DNA from 3 places in the Enterococcus saigonensis genome. Region 1 is predicted to be linked to each of the others. Evidence: predicted binding sites of a transcription regulator. Region 1 holds the regulator's gene; each other region holds the start of a gene.
The links. The regulator NrdR, encoded in region 1, represses ribonucleotide reductase genes. The targets are predictions, from matches to a motif close to ACACNATATATNGTGT.
Positions count from the first base shown of each region.

Region 1 (8,178 bases):
AAACTTTATTGAACCTGTTTATCATTATGAAACATTGACTTTTGCATTTGAAGTAATTAAAGTTGATAAAATGAAGGATGTAGTGACAATTTCTGTCGAAGCAACCAATGCAGAAGAAGCTCGTGTTTTAGATGCAGTCGTAATGGTGCAACCTCCAATAATTGAAACAGAAAGTGTAGGGGATATTCATGAATAACTATCAAACACCCGTTGTAGAAAAAGATACATTAAATCGTTTTTATGCTAAAGTCTATGCTTTTTTTGCTGTAGGACTCGGGATTAGCGGTATTACTTCTTATCTTTGTGCTACGTCATTTCTACCACAAACAATTCGCTTTATAAATGGTTTTCCATTAGGATTTTTAGGTTTGTGGATTGTCCAACTAATATTAGTTTTAGTATTGGCAGCCAAGGCTAGAAAAAATCCCGCAATAACAATTGCTGGTTTTTTAGTGTATTCTTTGTTAAATGGACTAACTTTAACGGCTACGCTTTTACACTATGATATTAATACGATCTATGTAGCCTTTGGAGCTGCTACTGCAACGTTTGCTGCAACGGCACTATTCGGCGTTTTTACAAAAAGAGATTTGTCAGTTGTAGGACGTATTGGCTTCATTGCGTTAATCGGAATTGTAATCACAATGCTGTTAAATGGCTTAATTTTACACAGTGGTCCAGTAGAATATTTGATGTCAATTGTAACAGTTTTTGTCTTTGCAGGCTTGACTGCTTATGATCATCAAATGATTAAAACGTATTATGAACAAAGTCGAGGAACAGAAAATACAGGAATCGCTGTTTTTGTAGCATTGCAACTTTATTTAGACTTCATTAACTTGTTATTGGCGTTCTTACGCATCTTTGGTCGAGATTAATTTTTAAGACGCAATAACTGTTGGGAGAACTTGGGAAAAATCACCAAGTTCTCCTTTTTTATTTGAAATTTACTGATCATTAATCATCGCTAGTTTCCTAGAACTTTGTTAGAATAAAGAGGAACTTTTGTGGGATTGCAGCAAATTGTTGTTAGAAAATCAACAAGATAAGGAGAATTTCGATGACGAAGAAAAAACTTTTATTAGTAGACGGCAATAGCGTAGCTTATCGTGCTTTTTTTGCTTTGCATAATTCGCTGGAGCGCTTTAAAAACAAGAATGGTTTGCATACGAATGCAATTTATGCTTTTAATACAATGTTTGAAAATGTGATGACAAAAGAAAGACCAACCCATGTGTTGGTGGCCTTTGATGCCGGTAAGACAACTTTTCGAACAGAGATGTATCAAGACTATAAAGCCGGGCGGGCGAAAACTCCTGGTGAATTTCGGGAACAACTCCCTTACATTCGAGAACTTATCACCGCACTCGGTGTAAAACATTATGAACTTGAAAATTATGAAGCTGACGATATTATCGGTACTCTGGCAACTCAAGTGGATAAAGATGAGTTTGAAGTGGTAATCTTATCTGGAGATCGGGATTTAACGCAATTGGCCAGTGATGATGTGACCGTTGATATTACAGTAAAAGGTGTTAGTGAAATTGAGGCTTATACACCAGCGCACATTGCCGAAAAATACGATGGCTTGTCACCCCAACAAATTATCGATATGAAAGGTTTGGCTGGTGATGCCTCAGATAATATTCCCGGTGTAACTAAAATTGGTGAAAAAACAGCAATTAAGCTTTTAAAAGAGTATGGCTCTGTTGAAGGAATCTATGAAAATATTGCGCAACTGAAAAAAAGCAAAATGAAAGAAAACCTAATTAATGATCAAGCGCAAGCTTTTTTGTCAAAAAAATTAGCTACTATTAATACGGAAGCGCCGGTAACGATTAAAATTGAAGACTTGTCATATTCAGGTAAAGATTTGGATAAATTGGTGCCATTTTACAAAGAAATGGATTTTAAGCAATTTCTAAGTAAATTAAACATTACCGAGGATCCAGCTGATTTGGCAGAAATTATGTTTGAAGTAGTAGATGAATTTACTGCGGATATGTTCCAATCAGATATGGCAATATATCCTGAGATGTTAGTTGATAATTATCATCTGGCTGACGTTGTTGGTATTGCTTGGGGAAATGATAAAAAGATTTACGTAACAGATAATGTAGCTTTATTTGAGAATCAAGATTTTCAAAATTGGTTACAAGAAAAAAATAATAAAAAAACATATGATGCCAAACGTACTTACGTTGCTTTAAAACGTTATGCCAAACGACCACAAGGCATTACTTTTGATGTGTTACTTGCTGCATATTTGTTAGATACCAATGATAGCAATAACGACATTGCAGGGGTGGCAGAACATTACGGCTTTACAGATATCCAAACAGACGAAGCCGTTTATGGCAAAGGTGCAAAAAAAGGCTTGCCAGAAAACATGGAAGACTTTTATGCTCATTTAGCGCGTAAAGTGAAGGCAATTTTATTTTTAAGTGAAAAACTAGCTGAAGATTTGAAAGAAAAAAATCAGAGCGATTTGTTTTATCAAATGGAATTACCTTTATCCCAAATTCTAGCAGAGATGGAAATAGCTGGTATCACTGTTGACAGTAAACGTCTTTTGGATATGAAAGGAGAATTTGCTACGCGCTTGCATGAGATTGAAGAAAAAATTTATGCAGAAGCAGGCGAAGTGTTTAATTTGAATTCACCGAAACAATTGGGTGTTATTCTTTTTGAAAAGATGGGACTTCCTGTAATTAAAAAGACGAAAACCGGTTATTCAACGGCAGTAGATGTTTTGGAACAATTACAAGAGCAAGCACCGATCGTGGCTGATATTTTAACGTATCGTCAAATTGCCAAAATTCAGTCGACCTATGTTGAAGGTTTATTAAAAGTGATTCAACCTGATCAAAAAATCCATACCCGTTATGTCCAAACTTTAACCCAAACGGGCCGTTTAAGTTCAGTAGATCCTAACTTGCAAAATATTCCCATTCGTTTGGAAGAAGGGCGCAAAATCCGTCAAGCCTTTGTACCAAGAGCAAAAGACTGGGTCATTTACTCATCAGATTATTCTCAAATTGAATTACGCGTATTAGCCCATATTTCAGATGACAAGCACTTAAAAGAAGCGTTCTTGGAAGGACAAGATATTCACGCCAGCACTGCTATGCGAGTTTTTGGAATTGAAAATGCCGAAGATGTGACACCTAATATGCGTCGCCAAGCAAAAGCAGTGAATTTTGGGATTGTTTATGGTATATCTGATTATGGTTTATCACAAAATTTAGGAATTTCAAGAAAAGCGGCGCAACAATACATTGATACTTATTTTGAAAAGTATCCTGGGGTTAAACAATATATGGAAAATATTGTACGGGATGCAAAAGACAAAGGGTATGTCGAAACATTGTATCATCGTCGTCGGTACTTGCCAGATATTAATGCACGTAACTTTAATATCCGCTCTTTTGCTGAACGCACGGCAATTAATACGCCAATCCAAGGTAGTGCAGCAGATATTTTAAAAATTGCGATGATTGAGCTTGCAAAACGATTGCAAGAAGAAGATTTAAAAGCCGTTATGTTATTACAAGTGCATGATGAGCTGGTTTTTGAAGTACCAACTACAGAATTAGAAAAATTAGATAAACTAGTAAAAGAAGTCATGGAAAATGCTGTGGCATTACACGTCCCTCTTGTTACAGATAGTAGTTGGGGGGATACGTGGTACGATGCCAAATAAGAAGGGGAAAAGATGCCAGAATTACCTGAAGTAGAAACAGTCAGAAGAGGATTGTCACAGCTTATCTTAAATAAAGAAATTGCGACAGTGGATGTTTTCTGGTCCAAAATCATCGCACTGCCTGAAGTAGAAACCTTCAAGCAAGAATTAAGTGGTCAAAAAATTGAAACAATTAATCGTCGGGGAAAATATTTAATATTTGAACTTTCTGATTATGAATTAATCTCTCATTTACGTATGGAAGGAAAATATGAGTTTTTTTCCGCACAGACACATGCAGTAGTGACAAAACATACACACGTCATTTTTCATTTTACAGATGGTAGTCAATTGCAATATCGTGATGTACGTAAATTTGGCAGAATGGAGCTAGTATTAAAAGGGGAAGCCAAAAGATTTAAAAGTATTGCGCAATTAGGACCAGAACCAACTCCAGAAACGTTTAAATTAGCACAATTCAAACGAGATTTGGCAAAAACAAAACGGGAAATTAAACCAGCGTTATTAGATCAAAAAATGGTAACGGGTTTAGGAAATATTTATGTTGATGAAGTATTATGGTTGGCGAAAATTCATCCAATGCAACCTTGTGACACCCTCAGTGAATCAGAAATCAAGCGATTACGTTTAGCAATTATTGATGTTTTAAAAAGAGCTGTAGCGGCTGGTGGAACTACCGTACGGACTTACTTAAATGCATTAGGTGAGGCAGGAAAGTTCCAATTGTCGCTAAATGTTTACGGTAGAACCGGACAACCTTGTCCACGTTGCCAAACACCAATTGAAAAAATCAAAGTAGCACAACGTGGCACTCATTTGTGTCCTCACTGTCAAAAATTAATTGCGAGGTGCTGAGCATGAGTTTTGTGTTAGGTATTACTGGGGGAATTGCCAGTGGTAAGAGTACCGTTGTCGATGTTTTTAAAGAAAAGGGATTCCCTGTTGTTGATGGGGATGTGATAGCACGAGAAATTGTTGAACCTGGCCAAGCAGCATTGGCAGCTATTGTTGCTGTATTTGGGTCGGGAATTCTAAGTGCAACAGGTGAATTGAATCGCAAAAAATTAGGAGAGATAGTCTTTAAAGATAGCCAAAAACGGCAACAATTGAATGAATTAATGAACCCATATTTGCGTCAAAAAATTAAAGGGCAAATTATTGCTGGAAAAAAAATCAGCCCGTTAGTTGTGGCAGATATTCCTCTAATGTACGAAGGTCATTACGATCATTATATGGACGAAGTTGCTGTAGTATATGTCGACTTTTCAGAGCAAAAAAAACGATTGATGGCACGAGATCATATCGACGAAAAAACAGCAGAAATGAAGATTGCCAGTCAAATGCCATTAATAGAAAAGAAGGCTTTAGCAGATACTGTTTTTGACAATAATGGTAGTAAAGAGGCGACAGTCCAACAAGTCGTCAATTGGTTAGAAAGTCATTTTAAAAATAAAGACTAGTTGTCTTTCTGACGTAATGTTGTAAAAAAGCTTTGGAAGCTATTTTTATTCCAAGGCTTTTTATTATCTAAAAAGAAAGCTAGTTTTTTAAAATATTGCGTAAAAACGTATAACGCTGTCTTTTCTTAGATGCAAGACAATACAACACAATTTTTTTCTGTTATAATATAAGCAAAATTCCTAGAAAATAAATGAGGTGAAAAGATGCGTTGTCCAAAATGTCACCATAATAGTTCACGGGTTATTGATAGTCGTCAAACCGATGATGGACGTACGATTAGAAGAAGAAGAGAATGTGAAAATTGCGGCTTCCGTTTTACCACTTTTGAAAAAATAGAAGCGGCACCTTTACTAGTGATTAAGAAAAATGGTGAACGGGAAGAATTCAATCGAGAAAAGATTTTGCGTGGGTTAATTCGTTCTGCAGAAAAACGACCAGTTGCTATGGAACAAATGGAAGAAATTGTTGACCATGTGGAAAATCGTGTCCGTTCTTTAGGAGAAAACGAAATTTCTACAACACTTATTGGCGAGTATGTGATGGAAGACTTAGTGGATGTTGACGAAATCGCCTATATTCGCTTTGCCAGTGTCTATCGTCAATTTAAAGATATGTCGGTTTTCTTAAAAGAATTACAAGATATTGTTGCCAAAGCAAACGGCAAAAACGAATCTGAATAAATTGGAGGCTGCATTTTTTTGGAATATGCTTATGAAGCCAACCTACAACCAAAAGCAGTTTATGAAGTAAAAAAAAGTTTACCCCTCACAAGTGAGGGACAAAAAGCTTTGGTAAATTTGTATCAGCCAATTATTGGTGCGGATGCGCTAGCTTTGTACTTTTGTTTACTACAAGACTTTGAAGATACACAAGAAGAATATAACCACTTAGAATTACTTAATGCCTTAGATATCGGAATTTCGGCTTTCAAAGTGGCCAAAAAACGTTTAGAAGGAATTGGACTATTAAAAACTTATTATCAAGAACAACCAGAAATTCGGTTTTTATATGTTTTAATGGAACCTTTATCACCACAAGCCTTTTTAAAAGATGAACTAATGTCTTTTTTATTGGTTGTAAAAGTAGGGCAAAATAAATTTCGACAATTAAATCGTCGCTTTAAACCTCAAGACATTCAAACAGCTAACTACCAAGAAGTAACGACAAAATTTGGTTCTGTGTATACTTTTTCCCAAAGAGAATACCAAGCTAATCAAGCCCTAGTTGAGTCGGTCACTGAAGAGATAGCTCACGCAGATACACAGCTACCATTGGATAAAAACCAGTTAAATTGGAGTTTGTTGCGTGATTTAGCGACGAAAAAGTTTATTAATCCTATGCAGTTAACAGACTCTTTAAAAAATAGCCTTACGCTATATCATGAAATGTTTGGTTATGATGAAGTGCAATTAACTAATTTAATGGCTGAAGCAGTTTCTTTAGCAGATGGAACAATTGATGCACGAAAATTGAAAAATATTGTGTATAAACAAAGCCAAAATATCTTATCAGAAAAAAAAACAACAACGCCAAATTACGAAAGTGATCAACAGATTCGTCGTAAAAATACTTTGTTAGCTCAAGGATTTACAAAAGCAGATTGGTATCGAATTTTAGATAGCGAAGCGTTAGCGCCAATGGAGTACTTGGTTAATTTGAAAGCGGCTAAAGGTGGCTATGTCACGAAAAATGAGGAGTGGTTGTTGACGGACTTGGTGGAAAAATCCCCCTTACCGACAGCAGTCATTAATATTTTATTGAACTATTTACTAGTTGATCAAAATAAATCTCAACTACCACAGGCATTAACCAATCAAATAGCTAATGACTGGTCGCAAAATAAAATTAATACCCCAGAAGCTGCTATTAAATATGTCCAAAAAACGGTAAAAGAAAAACAAGCGGCTAAAGAGCAACGCAAAAAAAATAGCAGCCGAACACAAAATATTGTGAAAAAAGAAGATTTACCAGACTGGTCCAAAAATCAAACGACAAGTGACCCGACTCGTAAAGCAGAGATTGATAAAATGATGCGAGAGTATTTCAATGACGAAGAAGGTGAAAAATAATGGATGATGTTGGCAAAAGTGTCAATCAATTATTTGAACGGCAAAATTTTCAAAAAAAATATGAAGCGATGATGCAAGAAGTTTTAGCAGATACAGCAGTGAAAAAATTTTTAGATGAAAATAAAGACAAATTAACGGAAGCAGATATAAAAAAGAGTTACCCTAAACTATACGAATTCGTTCAAGAAAAACGCAAATTTAAGTTAAACGATCCTGCCATGATGGCGCCAGGATATGAGCCCCGCCTAGTTTTGAATTTTCATTATATTGATGTTGCCTATGTTCCAACCGAAGATTTAGTGGAGCGTCGGAAACAAGAAGAAATTAAAAATCGCGTTAGCACCATTGACATCCCCAAAGATATTCGGAATGCGAGTATGAAAAACTTTGATAAAACAGACGAACGAGAAGAAGCGTTATTTGAGACGATGAAGTTTATTAAAAACTATGCAGAAAATGCAAAGTCTTTTCATAAAGGATTGTATCTAGCTGGTGATTTTGGTGTCGGAAAAACGTATTTATTAGGTGCCATGGCAAATGAGTTAGCAAAAAGAGGCTATACTTCTATGATGGTGCATATGCCAACCTTTACCTCCATGATGAAAAGTTCAGTAGCGGATAATACTGTCGCTGAGAAATTGGAAAATGTGAAAAAGCCTAAGATACTCATTTTAGATGATGTTGGAGCAGATGCTTTAACTGCTTGGACACGAGATGAAATATTTGGTGTTATTTTGCAATATCGTATGCAAGAACAATTACCGACATTTTTTACTTCTAATTTTACAATGGATGGATTGGAAAATCATTTGCGGCTAACGAAAACTGCGGATGAGCCGTTGAAAGCCAAACGCATTATGGAACGTATCCGTTATTTGGCAAAAGAAATTGTCATGTCAGGACCTAATCGTCGTAATGATTAAAATGAATTGGCACGAATTTTCT
Region 1 is NZ_AP022822.1:1,590,627-1,598,804, reverse strand. It holds gene EsVE80_RS07520 (MaoC family dehydratase) at 1-196, shown strand, start outside; gene EsVE80_RS07515 (Bax inhibitor-1/YccA family protein) at 189-878, shown strand; gene polA (DNA polymerase I) at 1,061-3,703, shown strand; gene mutM (DNA-formamidopyrimidine glycosylase) at 3,716-4,558, shown strand; gene coaE (dephospho-CoA kinase) at 4,561-5,163, shown strand; gene nrdR (transcriptional regulator NrdR) at 5,368-5,844, shown strand; gene EsVE80_RS07490 (replication initiation and membrane attachment family protein) at 5,863-7,233, shown strand; gene dnaI (primosomal protein DnaI) at 7,233-8,156, shown strand.

Region 2 (8,178 bases), 610 kb from region 1:
CATGTTCTTTGATGGCAAGTAATACTTCTCTTTCAGTCATTTTTAATTTGTACTGCATGTGTACATCACTTGTGGCCAAAAAAACGTGTATCTGAGGAAATTTAGCAGATTGTAGTGCCTCATAAGCACGATCAATATCTTTTTTTTGACAACGGGCTAATCCGGCGACCGTCATTGTAGTTGCTACTTTTGCAATTGCTCTTACAGCCTCAAAATCTCCCACTGAGGCAATAGGAAAACCAGCTTCAATTATATCAATGCCTAATTTTTCCAATTGTAAAGCAATCTGTACTTTTTCTTTGGTATTGAAATTAACGCCGGGGGTTTGTTCGCCATCCCGTAAAGTTGTGTCAAAAAACTGAATTTTGCGCATGAAATTTCCTCCTTGTTTAGATACTGTATTTATAACGCCGTCGTCTTTTCAAAAAAATTTACAAAAAAAGCATTCCATTAAGGTTTTACCCGTTAATGCAATGCGAATAGGACTCTTAAATTATTAAAAGAGTCCTCAGCTATAATAATAAATTTGTCATAAATTTCGAAGTTGTCATTTTCATCACCTGCTTGTTTGTTACAAACATCATAAGGCTTAGAGAAAATGATGTCAACAATTTATTCTAAATTTTCTGAATATTCTTTTTTTATTTATTTTATCTTGCCTTTTTATTGTTATTGTTAAAGTCATTGCTTGACGTCACATTTCATAAATTACAACCTATACACTCTTTTTAAACTTCCGAATTTTTTTCATCGCCCATTCATAATGACTCGAAGTAGCGGAAACAAAATAGCTTCCCAGCGTACTTCCTCCAATCCAAGGATAGACATTTTTTTCAAATAATTCCTCATTGGAAAATATCTCAGCCAACTTCATAACTTCATGATGGGTTTGCGCTAGAAGACTATACGCTTCTTCATAGCTGGTATGCTGGTGTTTTACCCAGAATTCTTCATTCATCTTGCCGTAAGTTTTCCAATTATATCCTTCTTTTAAAAATTGCCTTTTTTCGCCCTTCTGATTTGCCACTATCCAATCTAGCAACAGCTTGTGCCATTCATAGAGATGAATCAGAACATCTCGTAAATTTTTATCTCGTTGCCAATGTGCTTGCTTTTCTTTTTCAACGTCAAAAGTAAAATTTTGCCTTAAACTTTCTTGAGGAAGTGTATTTAACAGAGCCGTCATTTTCCCATAGCTTGCATTTCCAACTTCAATTAAATCCCTCTTATTTGTTGGTCTTACCATGTTCACATCTCCTTCATACTTTTTATAATAAATACACCAATAAAAATTTTATTCTAATTTCATTATGCCTTCAACCACGGGACTGACGTCAAGTAAAAGATGGAAAACTAGAGGATATTTCATTTATTTACAAACTTTCCTATATAAAAAACGCTAAAGCTAGAGACACAACTAGCATTAGCGTTTTTATCATTTTCCTACACGACAAATTATTCAGCAGCTAAAGCAGCCATTGTAATGTAGTTATATGGTTGGTTAAAGTGTGGTAGGAAGAAAATATCCAATAGTTTTAATTCATCAATTGTGACATGCTTACTAATTGCTAGTGAAAACATGTGAATAGCCATAGAAATATCCTCTGTTGAAGACATTTGTGCCCCCACAATCCGGCGAGAAGATGCTTCGTATACGATCCGAATTTTCACATCTCCATTTTCTTCTTTAATAAAACTAGGTTTTTGTAAATCTTCATAGTCTGTATATTTAACTTCCATATTGTTCTTTTCAGCAGCGGCAACCGATAACCCTGTTGAAACCATATTGAAACCAAAAATTGAAATACCATTTGAACCTTGAACACCTGCTGATTCAACTGACGTACCACCAATATTGTGACCGGCAACGATCCCCGTACGAACAGCATTGGATGCAAGTGCAATATAAGTCGTTGCATCGAGTGCATTTGAGTAAATTGTCGCACAATCGCCAACTGCGTAGACATCTGGATCGCTTGTTTGTTGATGGCGGTCAACTAAATAAGCACCATTAGCAAATAGTTCTAGATGATCTTTACCAAATTGTGCATTTGGTCCAAATCCAATCGCATTAATAACCATATCCACTGGGTATTCGCCTTTTTCAGAAACAACAGCATCTACCCGATCTGTTCCTTTGTATTCTTTAATTAATTCCCCAAAATGTAATTCAATTCCGTGATCAGCTAAGTTTTTATCCATGTCATCAGTAAACCATTTGTCATAATAAGACGGTAATGAGCGGTCAGCTGCATCAAAGAGCAGCACATTCTTACCACGACGTTTTGCAGCTTCTGCAATTTCCACCCCAATATAGCCTGCACCAATGACGGCAACAGTTTTCACACTGTCTCGCGCCATTTCACGATCAACATCTTGCCCTTCTTGGAATAATTTCAAGAAGTGAATCCCATTTAAATCATGCCCAGGGACTTTTGGTGAAATTGGACGCGAACCGGTTGCTAAAATAATTTTGTCGTAATTTTCTTCAAAAGTAGTACCGTCTTTTTTCTCACAATATACAATTTTTTTATTAAAATCGATGCTTGTTACAGATGTCTCCATGTAAATTTTAGCGCCTTTTTCTTCGAATGCTTCCTTGTTTGTATAAAATAGGTCTTGATAACCATCAATTTGGCGACCTACCCATAAAGCAGTTCCACAACCTAAATAGCTCAGATTGGTATTACGGTCGATCATTACAACTTCTTGATCTGGGTAATTATCTAATAACGTATTTGCAGCAGCAATTCCGGCATGGTTAGTTCCGACAATAATTGTTTTTGTCATTTTTAATTCCTCCAATAATGAACTCATTCATACTACTTTTTTCACAAAGTTCTTCAAAAAAAGAGAAAAAAGCACTTCTGAAAAAAAGTAAGTGTAAAACAGTCTATTTCCTGTTTCCGTTTACATTCTAGAAAAAAAACAAACGAAAGGCGATCATTCTGCTTGTGAATCTCTATCTCCTTATTTATAACGGTAGTTTTCATTCTAAAGCTTGCGATAATACGTTTTCAAAATTAAAAATTTATGAGATAAAATATTTTTCACAATAATTATTCTAAAATAATAAATATTTTTAAGTACTCTGACACATTTCCTTTACACCGTTTGTTTTTCATGCTTTTTTTCGCTACAATGCACCTACCAACAAAAAAAGGAGCCTACTATGAAACAACCTGCCCTACCCCAATTACCGGATTTAATTAAAACTGATTTTTTTATTGAAGATGAAGCCTTCTTTGAGGGAAATGCTTTTACTAACAGTGATTACAGCTACTTAACTGGTAAAAATATTATCATTCGCCAGAGCGTATTAGAAAAAATCACCTTGCATAAAACGCGCCTAGACAACTTTGAGGCGAGCAACGTGATTTTTCGTAATTGTGATTTTTCCAATATTGAATGGCTAAAAGCCAGCTTTCACCAAGTAATTTTTGACCAATGTAAATTAACAGGGGCCAATTTTTCAGAAAGTTATTTACGTGATTGTCAATTTCAAGATTGTCTTTGTGACTTTGCCTCTTTTAGCCAAGCCAATTTAAAAGTGGTGACTTTCTCTCGTTGTCGTCTAACTGATAGTGAGTTTTACAGTCTAAACTGGCAACATATAGCTTTGCTTGATAATGATTTGACAGGTAGCAATTGGAGTCATACCCGTTTAAACAAACTTGATTTTAGCACAAATAAATTTTATCGCATCACATTTGACCACCAAAACTTACGCGGGCTTATTGTAAACTCTCAACAAGCCTTAGTCATTGCAGCAAGTCTGGGACTTGTGATTGAAGATTCGCTTATTTAATGCGTCGCCACATAGCTAAAAGCATCCAGATAGATAAGCCGATACTAATTAACATTGCAATTGCCCAGCCGAAGACAGAATTTGAAAAAGGCAATGGGACATTCATGCCAAAAAAACCGGTAACAATTGTTGGTACAGTTAGTAAAAGTGACCAAATAGTTAAAAATTTCATCGTGTCATTTAAATTATTATTTAAAAGATTGTTATACGCACCAGAAAGCTGATCAATGACTTGAGAAGCTAAATTCGTCATTTCAACAGCTTGTTTGGCTTCAATTAAAGCATCATCCAGTTGCTCTTTTTCATTATCTTGCAGGCGATGGAAAATATTCAAAGCCCGAATTTGTTGTAATAAAACAGCATTTTGCTTAGTGGCTGTTACTAAGTAGACTAACCCAATCTCCAGGTCTGAAAGTTCTAGCAAATTTTTATTTGTTGTCCGTTCTCGTAATTTTTTATTTAAGCGCATTCGTTCACTATTGACTTCTTCTACTAACGGAAAAAAAGAATCTGAAATTAAAAACAGCGTGTGAAACAATAAGCTATATTCACTTTGATTGCTATTTTTGTGAAGGAGATTTTCCATCATGTCCGTTACATACCCCGTATGTTCGGTCGTAAAAGAAAAAAGATGGCGTTCTTTAATAATAAAAGTCATAGGGCTTGTTTCATAATGATTGTCGGTCTTATGACGATGTGGAACATTGTACACTAATAAAAAAGCATGTTCTTCTGGATCGTATTCTACCCGTGCACGTTCATTTTTATCTAAAGAATATGTTAGCATCTCATCACTTAACTGATACTTCTCTTGCAGTTCACTTAAAGTAGTAACACTGTGGTTATCTACTTGTACCCAATAAGAGGCGCCTTGATTGAATTCTCTTTTATGTTCCATTTTCCACCTCATTTGATTTTCTACTTTTACTTATAACATTATAACAAAAAAAGCTGGAATCCCTACTTATACGCATGGATTCCAGCTTTTTACTTTTAGCTAATAAATTCTAACTGCCGAATTTCTGCTAACTTATCATCAATCATTTTGATTACTTCTTTTGCTGCTCCTTCATCTTCTACGAAGTTCAGCAAATCACCGTCGATTTGTAATTTTGGACTTTCGTGGTAATTATCAAACCACGCATCATAACGCCGATTTAATTCTTGATAATAATCATACAGACTTGGGTCATATTCTAATTGCTCAAACTCGCGACCACGTTTTTTAATTCTAGCTAACATCGTTTCAAAAGAAACTTTAATGTGAACTAACAAATCAGGATGTTTTTTTTGCGCTGCATAGGGTAATTCTTGCATCATATTGGCAAGTAATTCATCATAAACTTGCACCTCTGTTGCAGTGGCCCGTCCCAAGTCAGCATTTAAATGAAACAACAACGAATCTTCATAAATAGAACGATCCAAAACATTATCTTCATGCTGTAGGGCTTGTTTAATACTATCAAAACGTTTATTTAAAAAGTAAATTTGCAATAAAAAGGCGTACTTATTAGGATCTTGATAAAATAATGGTAATACTTCATTGTCATCAACTGATTCATAAAACGCTTTACTGTTTAAATGATTGGCTATCATCTCAGTTAAACTTGATTTTCCTGCACCAATGGTACCCGCTAATACAATCACACTCATGGACCTCCAACTCACCTATCACTAAATATTGTGTTTTGCTATTACTTAAAACAATATACTCCACAACATCTAGTTGCGTCAAATAAGAAAATACTCACAAAAATTGCCACCATTTCAATAAATCTTACAGCCAACATAGCATAAAAATGAACAGGTGACGTTTGATCATTTATTTTCCCTGACAAAAAGTAAATCGCTAACTTTGACTACTCTTTTTAAATAAAATAAAAAAAGAAGTTAAAAAAATCTCTTAAGAAAAAATTGAAAAGTATTGAAATTTTTCATAAACTCTTAACGAGTCGCTTAATTTTTAGTAGAATGGACAAGCAGTACATATTTTGTTTTGTATAAATAAAAAAAGAAATGAGGCATTTGCATGAAATCCAGTGGTGAAGGTAATGCCAATGGGAAAATTATCTTAATGGGAGAGCATTCTGTTGTCTATGGAAAACCAGCAATTGCTTTTCCGTTTCAACCTACCCATGTCACAGCTGAAATAACCGACCATGCTTATGAAAAATTGCGTTCAGGGTATTTTGTCGGACCCTTAGCTAAAGCACCAAAAAGTCTGGAAAATATTAAAACACTAATTCACCAATTGCGTCATGACTTTTCTACACCACCTGTTCAAATCACGATTTCCAGTACTATTCCTGCTGAAAGAGGAATGGGATCTAGCGCTGCTGTGGCAGTCGCCATTACGCGTGCTTTTTTTGATTGGCTAAATCGTCCCTTAAGTTCTAAGCTTTTACTAAACTATGTAAACTATGCAGAGAAAATTTCTCATGGTAATCCAAGCGGTATTGATGCTGCAGCTACAGCAGGAGACGAGCCAATTTTATTTCAAAAAGGTGCTACTTTTGAAACTTTCCCCATCAATATCAGTGCTTTTTTAATTGTGGCAGATACAGGAGTCAAAGGTAAAACCAGACAAACTGTCAAGGCAGTAGCAAAGCGTTTTGAACAAGACGCCCAGACTACCGGTCGTTTGATGAATGAGTTAGGGGATTTAACTTTAAAAGCCAAAAATGCTATTTTAAATAATCAAGCTCCTTACTTAGGGGAGTTAATGAATGCTGCTCAAAAAAATTTAGCAGCTTTGCAAGTAAGCGATCAAACATTGGATAATTTAATTACCGTTGCCAATCAAAACGGTGCACTAGGAGCAAAACTAACCGGTGGTGGTAAAGGCGGTTGTATGATCGCTTTAGCTTCCGATTACAAAACTGCCAAAAAAATCACCACGGCTTTAACCAACCAAGGTGCTAAAGCAACTTGGATTCAAGAATTAGGAGTTTATCAATATGCTTAAAGGAAGTGCCCGAGCACACACCAATATCGCCTTAATCAAATATTGGGGCAAAGCAAATGAAGATTTAATTATTCCCATGAATAATAGCCTTTCATTAACTTTAGATGCTTTTTATACTGAAACAACAGTGACATTTTCAGAAGAGTTAACAACTGATATTTTTTATCTAGATGATACTTTACAAGATGAAAAAGGGACAAAAAAAATTAGCCGCTTTTTAGACTTGGTGCGTAAAAAAGCGGCCTGCCCACTTTTTGCGGAAGTGAACAGCTATAACCATGTCCCTACAGCGGCTGGATTAGCCTCTTCTTCAAGCGGCTTAGCAGCTCTTGCCGCAGCGTGTAATCAAGCACTGCAATTAGATTTATCTGACCGCGATTTATCGCGTTTAGCAAGACGAGGTTCCGGATCTGCTTGTCGCAGTATTTTTCCTGGTTTTGTAGAGTGGCAAAAAGGCAATAGTGATGAAACTTCTTTTGCCGAAGTTGTGCCAAGTAGCGGTTGGGAAAATGAACTTGCAATGTTATTCATTTTAATTAACGATCAAGAAAAAGATATTTCCAGCCGTGATGGGATGCGTAAAACAGTTGAAACTTCCGCCTTTTATGATGGTTGGTTGCAAACGACAACACAAGATTTAGCCAGTGCTAAAATCGCCATTCATGCGCAGGACTTTGAAAAGCTTGGCACTGTCACTGAAAACAATGCTTTAAAAATGCACGGGACAACATTAGCTGCCGTGCCACCGTTTACTTATTGGTCACCCGATAGTTTGAAGGCGATGAATGCCGTTAGAAAAATTCGTGCAGCAGGTTTACCTTGTTACTTCACCATGGATGCTGGGCCAAACGTTAAAGTTTTGTGCCAACGAAAAGACGTCGCACAACTAAAAGAAAAACTTACACATTATTTTGCTGATGAGCAACTCATTACCGCATTTAGTGGCCCAGGAATCACCTATTTATAACAAAGTAGGCAACTTATAGGAGGAAGAAAAGATGTTAGTGGAAGCTTCGGCTCCAGGAAAACTTTATATTGCAGGAGAATACGCAGTGGTTGAAGCAGGCCATCCAGCAATCATTATTGCTGTCGACCAATTTATCACAGTTACTATTACTGCAGCCAAAAAAAGTGGTAGCATCCAATCAGCGCAATACAGCGAGCTACCAATAAAATGGACACGTCGTGGTGGTGAGTTGGTTTTAGATATTCGGGAAAATCCATTCCATTATATTTTAGCCGCAATTAAAATCACCGAAAAATATGCTCAAGAACAAGATAAGCAACTGGCATTTTTTGATCTAAAAGTAACGAGTGAATTGGATAATTCTAATGGTCGTAAATACGGTTTAGGTTCTAGCGGGGCGGTAACCGTCGCAACAGTTAAGGCGTTGAGTGCCTTTTA
Region 2 is NZ_AP022822.1:2,203,418-2,211,595, forward strand. It holds gene EsVE80_RS10465 (2-isopropylmalate synthase) at 1-373, opposite strand, end outside; gene EsVE80_RS10470 (ClbS/DfsB family four-helix bundle protein) at 716-1,246, opposite strand; gene nox (H2O-forming NADH oxidase) at 1,456-2,790, opposite strand; gene EsVE80_RS10480 (pentapeptide repeat-containing protein) at 3,173-3,808, shown strand; gene EsVE80_RS10485 (magnesium transporter CorA family protein) at 3,801-4,706, opposite strand; gene EsVE80_RS10490 (deoxynucleoside kinase) at 4,802-5,461, opposite strand; gene mvk (mevalonate kinase) at 5,838-6,773, shown strand; gene mvaD (diphosphomevalonate decarboxylase) at 6,766-7,740, shown strand; gene EsVE80_RS10505 (phosphomevalonate kinase) at 7,772-8,178, shown strand, end outside.
Region 2: EsVE80_RS10490 (deoxynucleoside kinase) is a predicted target of NrdR. The motif match lies at 5,522-5,537, and genes of this name have one in related genera.

Region 3 (8,178 bases), 730 kb from region 1:
TTCCACCCCGAGATGCGGTGACTTTTTTAAAGGCCTTACCAATTGAAAAATTTTATGGCGTCGGGAAAAAAACTGTTCCGAAAATGCATGAAATGGGAATCTTTACGGGAGCTGATTTATTTAAAAAAACAGAAATGGAATTAATTCAATCCTTTGGTAAAATGGGGTATTCTTTATATCGGAAAGTACGGGGAATACATGATTCACCTGTTTGTGTAACAAGAGAACGAAAGTCGGTGGGAAAAGAACATACCTATGGCAATCCTCTTGCAACTGAAGAAGCAGTATTATCACAACTTAGACAGTTATCTGAAAATGTAGCCGACTCTTTAAAAAGAGTTGGGAAACACGGTAAAACTATTGTTTTGAAAGTTCGATATACAGGTTATGAAACAGTTACTAAAAGAAAAACATTCCCAACTTATTTAGCCGATAAGCATACTATCTTTTCTCAAGCAAGTTTAATTTGGGAAGAAGTGGGTGGGATTGAAAAGGGCATCCGTCTTTTAGGGGTAACAGTGACAAATTTAGATCCAATAACTTTTGAAAATGTGATTTTGCCTTTGTGGGGAGACGAAGGTTAGTTTAAAAATAGAACGTACGTGCAAAAAAGACGAGGCAAATGTCTATTTGCCTCGTCTTTTTTATCAATTAGTATTTTTAAAGTATTGCTAGATTAAATCTTGCTTTTTTATTTGTTCAAAACTTTCTGTTGCATCGTGACATTTATCCCAAATAACAGCTTTTCCTAATGCTAAAGATTTTTTGACATCAATAATCCGTTGATTGCTGCTACCACGAAATTGAAGATTTAGATTACGTTTAGCCAGTTCAAAACGTCCATCCACTAGAATATCAATTTTATTTAGCAATTCTAATTTATCGTCAGTTTCTTGGAGCAGTTCTTCAAAAGTATACCCAGACCAACTCCAAATATCTTTTTGCGCTCCAAACTCTGTTTTTACCCGATTAACTACCTGTAAGCAGACTTGAGTATTTAAAAAAGGTTCGCCACCTAATAGTGTTAGTCCTTGAACATAATCATGACTCAAGTCTGTAATGATTTGATCTTCTAGTTTTTTGGTAAAAGGAGTACCATAGTTGAAATTTTGGACAGCTTTATTAAAGCATCCTTCACAGGCAAAAAGACAACCACTGACATACAAACTGTTACGAACACCTTCACCGTCAACGAAGTTAAACGCTTTATAATCTGCGATATAATTTTTACTATACATACTAGCTTGCCATTCTTTGGGTTTTGGATTACGCATAAAAATGCCTTCTTTCTAATATTGCATCTTGGCAAGTGTGCCAAGGTTGTTTTTTCATTTTTCTGGCAAGAAAACCCGAGCGTCAGCTAACTGCGTTCGGGCTTTTTTAGCTATTACGAATACAAAGACATCATTTCATGTGTTTCACACGTGAAGAAATTTCTTTATGCCGCCCATGAACCATTGGTCGTGCTTGCGGATTTCCCAAGTATCCACAGGTCCGTTTTACCACATCGCAGGTTTTAGGATCGTGGTTGCCACATTGCGGACATTCAAAGCCACGTTCTGTTGGCGTGAAGTCTCCTTCAAAACCACATTCATAGCAGTGATCAATTGGCGTATTCGTACCTAAATACCCAACTTTATCGTACGAGTAATCCCAAACAGCTTCTAAAGCTTTTGGATTTTGTTGGAGCATTGGATATTCACAATAATGAATAAATCCGCCCGAACAATATTTTGGATAATCTTTTTCAAAATCTAATTTTTCAAAAGGTGTTGGGTTTTTACGGACATCATAATGGAAACTGTTCGTATAGTATTCTTTATCTGTAACATTTTCAATCGTACCAAATTTTTCAGTATCTAAACGGCAAAAACGATCAGTTAAACTTTCACTTGGCGTAGAATAGACACTAAAGTGATAGCCGTATTCGTTACCCCAGTCATCTGCATGAGCTTTTAATGATTTGACAATGTTTAACGTAAAATCTTTGGCAGTTGGATTATTTTCCCAAGTTCCTCCAAAGAAAGTAGCAGCAACTTCATATAATCCAATATAACCTAAAGAAACAGTTGCCCGTTTATTTTTAAATAATTCATTTACTGCATCAGTACGACTTAAACGTTTCCCAAAGGCACCATACATATATAAAATTGGGGCATTGGCAGGAATGGCTTCTTTGCAACGCTCAACGCGATATACTAAAGCATCTTTAACGGTGGCTAATCGTTCTTCTAAAAGAGTCCAAAATTTATCTTGATCACCAGCAGCTTCTAAAGCAATACGAGGTAAGTTTAAAGTAACAACGCCTAAATTCATGCGGCCAACATTTACTTCTTGACCGTTTTCGTCTTGCCAGCCTTGTAGGAAAGAACGGCAGCCCATTGGAACTTTAAAACTTCCGGTTAATTCCACAATTTTATCGTAGTTCAAAATATCTGGATACATACGCTTGGTAGCACATTCTAAAGCCAATTGTTTAATATCGTAATTTGGATCAGTTGGATTAGAATTTATTCCTTTTTTAATTGAAAAAATTAATTTAGGAAAAATAGCAGTTCTTTTTTCGCTGCCTAATCCATTAATGCGAATCTGTAAAATAGCTCGTTGAATTTCTCTTTCAAACCAGCTTGTTCCAAGACCAAAACCAAGAGAAGTAAAAGGTGTTTGTCCATTTGAAGTAAATAGTGTGTTAATTTCATATTCTAAACTTTGCATCGCATCATAAATATCTTTTTTTGTTTTTGCTTTGGCATACTCTTCACGTCGGTCAGGGCTTTCAATCCATTCGTGGGCATCTTGCATATGTTTTTGATAATTTAATTCAGCAAAAGGAGCTAATAATTCATCTGTTCGATCAGCGGAACAACCACCATATTGACTAGAAGCTACATTAGCAATGATTTGTGAAATTTGGGCTGTTGCTGTTTGAATAGACTTTGGTGATTCGACTTCGGCATTTCCAATTTTGAAACCGTCATTTAACATACCCTTAAAATCAATTAAACAACAATTTGTCATTGGTGTATATGGATGATAATCCAAATCGTGGTAATGAATATCGCCTTTTTGATGAGCATTTGCGACATGCTTGGGTAACATTTTTAATCCAATTGATTTACCAACAATACCAGCTGTTAAATCCCGCTGGGTATTAAAAACATTGCTGTCTTTATTAGCATTTTCATTTACAACGCTTTGATCTTTATTGATTAAACGACCAATTGTAAAATTAATATCAGTCGCTTTGCTGCGATCAAAATCGCGGCGGGTACGGTAGTTAATATAAGCCTCAGCGATTTCATATTCACCTTTTTCTAAAAGGATATGTTCGACAATATTTTGGATTTCATAGATTTTGACATCTGTGGTAAAACGTTGCCCAATTTCGGCATCTATTCGTTCGACTATTTCTAATAGGCGTTCATGATCAATCGGTGATAATTCTCCGTGTATTTGCTGTTTTGCTTTAACCAATGCATCGTAAATCTTTTGGTCATCAAAGTCCATTAGGCGACCGTCACGTTTAATGATTTTAATCGTTTGTAGCTGTGGCTGAACCTCACTTGCTACCTGATCACTTTTTAAATCCATCATTTTGCTCACTCCTTTATTTCTTAAACCAAGTCCTTTGCTGTGAATTATTTTACGAAAGGCTAGCTTTAACCAGACATTAACTTGTGTCTGAACTCACATAATATGATAGCTGAAAAGCAAGTCGTATGCAACCTATATATAGTGGTGTCGTTTTGATCTATAACAAAAAAACACTATATATGGTGTATAAAAAATATGTAAAAAAATTGAAAACTGATAACAATAGGCTTTTGGGATTTATAAAAAATTGAATTTTGTATAAAAAAGTATAAGATGAGATAAAAAATTTTGTTTAAATTTTATTCCTGACTTAAGTTAAAAACTGCGCTTTTAAAACAGCTTATGCTACCATGTAAATATAAAAATAGACAAACTCTTTTCGGGCTTGTTATTAGAGGTTATCCAATGAAAAAAATAATTGAAGTAAAACATTTAAGTAAAACATATGGCAATCGCTTTAATCAAATGAAGGTGTTAGATAATCTTTCTTTTAGTGTGGATGAAGGTGAGTTTGTAGGTATTATGGGTCCTAGTGGGGCCGGTAAAACAACGCTTATGAATATTTTAGCATCAATTGCTTTACCTACTTTTGGTAGTGTAACAGTGGATGGCCATGATTTAACAGCGTTAAAAGAAGATCAACTAAGTGATTTTCGCCGTAAAGAACTAGGCTTTATTTTTCAAGAGTTTAATTTATTACCAACGTTAACGGCTAAAGATAATATTATTTTACCTTTAGCAATTGATCACATTAAAGATGATGAGATTGAACTACGTGTGCAACACGCCACAACTTTACTTGGAATAAAAGAAATTATGCAACGTTATCCAGAAGAATTATCAGTAGGTCAACGGCAGCGAGTTGCTGCTGCTAGAGCATTGGTCGTGCGACCAAAAATTATTTTTGCCGATGAACCGACTGGAGCATTGGATTCAAAATCTGCGACAGAATTACTCTATTATTTGAGTGAAATTAATCAAAAAGAAAATAAAACGATTTTAATGGTAACCCATGATCCGTATACAGCGAGTTATTGTAATCGTATTTTATTCATCAAAGATGGTGTTTTTTTTGCTGAAGTTGTTAAACGAGGCTCTAGGCAGGATTTCTTTGAACGGGTAATTGACATGCAGGCAACTTTAGGCGGTGGGGGACGACGCAATGCTTTATAAATTAACGTGGCGTAGCTTTATTAAACAAGCTAGGAACTATGGCGTGTACTTAATTAGTATTACAATGGCCGTTATGATTTATTATTCATTTAATGCCATGACCCATGATCAACCTTTGACCAAAAGAGCCAGTCAAGATATAAAAATTGAAAACATTTTAAATGTAGGCAGTTTTTTTGTCATTATTATGTTGGTCTTTTTTGTTTTAAGTGCCAATCGTTTTTTTATTGCTAGACGCCAACAAGAAGTAGCACTTTATCAACTTTTTGGTCTAAAAAGGCGCCGCATTATTTTTCAATCTTTAGCAGAAATTTTCACTTTGAATTTAGTAGCTTTTTTGTTAGGAATCGGATCTGGTGTCATCTTTTCAAAACTTTTTTCTATGATACTGGTAAAAGCGATGGCACTCGATGTCAATAGCACCCTCTTTTTTTCATGGCAATCTGTTCAAGTGACCGCGGCTGTTTTTATCTTTGTTTTTATTCTAAGTGCTTTTCAAAATATTATCGTTTTATCTAAAAAAAGAGTAGATGGGCTTTTTGCTACTAAACAACAATCGGATTTACAAAAGTTAAAGACAAAACCGTATGAATTAAAATTGGGTTTTTTCAGTGTGATGCTAATTATAGCAGCCTATACAGCGGCTTTTTTTATTCGTCCCTTAATTTTTCGTTTTGTAATGATGACGCAAAGTTTCACGATTTTATTTTGGCTACCAGGAGGAATTTTATTAACATGTATTATTGCCACCTATCTTTTTTATCGTTATGGTATAAAAACTATTTTTTATTTATTAGATAAAAAGAAATCTCACTATCATGGTTTAAATTATTACGAGCGTAGTCGTACAATTGTTTCTATCTTAAAAAATTGGCGTTCTATGGCGTTATTGACTATTTTAACAGCATTGGCACTTGCTTTAATCGGTGGAGCTATTTCACTTGTTAGCATCCAAAGTAAAGTAAGTGAAAACGAAACACCAGTAGATTTTCAAGTTCACAGTAATGAATTGCCGAAGTTAACAAAGATCATTGCAGAAAATGATGGGGAAATTAAAAATGTCCAAAGCCTTCGCTACAAAGTAACGGCAACACAGTTTGCTTTAAAACTTTTTAGCAGCGAAGAAGTGGAACAACTTAACTTGATGAATGTGTTGCGTTATAGCGATTATCAAAAATTTCAAAAAGCACATCCAACACTACCAATCATTGACAACTTGTCAAAAAATAAAGGTGTTTTATTTGATTATGATTACGTGGTGTTTAACGGGGTTAGCGAGTTAAGTCGAAAGTTTACCTTGCCAAATGGGCTTGATTTTACGGTACAACATTTTTATTCTGATTTGTTAGGAGACTCGTTGTTACGGTATGACACGGGAGTTTTGGTAGTACCGGATGAACAATTTGAATTGATACAAGGGGTAGAATTTACCATTGCAATGGTTGATGTGAAGGCAAAAGATGAGGAGAGACTTGCTACTATTGTTGAAAAAGAATTAAAGTCAGATTGGGGAAATGATATTTATTATGACTTTACTTATAAAAATAAAAGTTTAAAAGGAACCATTTCAACAAAAGAATTAGAAAATAAAACAGTTCATGATTTTACTGGAAACTATTCTCGCTTAAATCATACTAGTCGCTATCCCATTGTTAGACGAGCTACACGAGAAGCAGGAATATTTATGTATGTTGCCATCTTTTTGGGGATGATTGCTTCCATTACAACAGCTGCAATTTTAATGCTGCGACAACTTTCAGAAGTAGAAGAAGGCAGAAGAGATTATCTATTATTACAGAAACTAGGCGTTAGTCGGAAACAAATGAAACGCAATCTCTACTATCGAAATGCTTGGATTTTTGCATCCCCGGTTGTGCTAATTACCGGACATGCTGGCTTTGCTATTTACACTTGGTCGCAATTTGTTACAAATGGCAGTTATTGGTTAGCTTATCTGTTTTGTGGCATTGTAGCCGTCATTTACTTTTTTGCTTATATTTTGACTGTTAAGTTTTTTCTGCATAGCTGGGAAAATTAATATAAATTAGAAAAGACAATGTTTTAGAAAAAAACTGAAATTTCGCCGTATTATTTTGATTTCAGTAATTTTAAAACATTGTCTTTTTCATTTGGAAATCTTTATGCCTTTGTAACACATTAAAAAATGCAGATTTACTTAATTTAAAAGGTTAAAAATAGACGTCTAAATGATGTTAGACTGCTTGTAAACTAAGTAATTTGATTGAAAGCCCTTAAGTGACGAAAGTGTTAGATTTTCTTATCCTATGTAAGCCAAAGAAATGTTAGAAAGTCTTGATTCAATTTATACTGCAAAGGAAAAGGAGAGAGTGATAATGAAAAATTGGTTACATAAAGAAAATACCCACTATTGGTTAACTTTTATTGGAAAAACGCTCTTTTACTTCTGTGTCGTGCTAATTTTAGTCTATTTGTATCATTACAAAAATATTCAAGGCGGCACATTTATTTACAACGAATTTTAAGAGGTGAGAGCAGATGACTGTAACAAATATTATTGAACAAATTGATTCTTGGGGGGCAACTGAACCTAATCGCATTGCCTATATTGATGAAAAAGAATATACCTATGGTCAGTTAAAAAAATGGTCTGATCAGCTTGCTGCCTTTTTGAGCGAAAAACTGATGGATCGTGGCCCTATCGTTGTCTACGGCGACTTAGAATTCGAAATGTTGGTTGCATTTTTAGGTGCTAGTAAAGCAGGACATGCGTATATTCCTATTGAAGCGAATACTCCAAATGATCGTGTAGAATTAATTTTAGCTGTTGCACAACCTACGTTAATCATTAGTGTTGAAGAATGGCCCGATATTCCGATTACTTGTGACGTTTTGTCCCCAGTTGCATTAAAAGAAATTTTCTACCAAAATCAGATCTTACCAAAATTTGAAAGTGTTCAAAAAGATGAAAATTACTACTTAATTTTTACCTCAGGTACAACCGGTGTTCCAAAAGGAGTACAAATTAGTCATGAAAATTTATTATCTTTTGTAAACTGGACGTTGACAGATTTTATTTTGCCAAAACAAAGTCGCTTTTTATCACAAGCGCCTTATTCTTTTGATTTATCTGTTTTCGATGTCTATCCTGCTTTGTGTTCAGGCGGTTCTTTGGTTCCTTTGAAAAAAGAAATTATTAACGATTTTAAAGCACTTTTTGCGACACTACCCCAATTGGCACTAGATGTATGGGTATCAACCCCTTCGTTTATGGATATTTGCCTAATGGAAAAAGAATTTAATGGGGAAAATATCCCTAGCTTAACGACTTTCATTTTTTGTGGAGAAGAATTAACAAAAAAAACAGCCAGAAGTTTATTGGAACGTTTTCCAGCAGCGCATATTTACAATACCTACGGCCCAACTGAAGCA
Region 3 is NZ_AP022822.1:862,900-871,077, forward strand. It holds gene dinB (DNA polymerase IV) at 1-584, shown strand, start outside; gene nrdG (anaerobic ribonucleoside-triphosphate reductase activating protein) at 672-1,274, opposite strand; gene nrdD (anaerobic ribonucleoside-triphosphate reductase) at 1,405-3,594, opposite strand; gene EsVE80_RS04020 (ABC transporter ATP-binding protein) at 4,000-4,767, shown strand; gene EsVE80_RS04025 (FtsX-like permease family protein) at 4,757-6,805, shown strand; gene EsVE80_RS04030 (teichoic acid D-Ala incorporation-associated protein DltX) at 7,122-7,271, shown strand; gene dltA (D-alanine--poly(phosphoribitol) ligase subunit DltA) at 7,285-8,178, shown strand, end outside.
Region 3: nrdD (anaerobic ribonucleoside-triphosphate reductase) is a predicted target of NrdR. The motif match lies at 3,765-3,780, and genes of this name have one in related genera.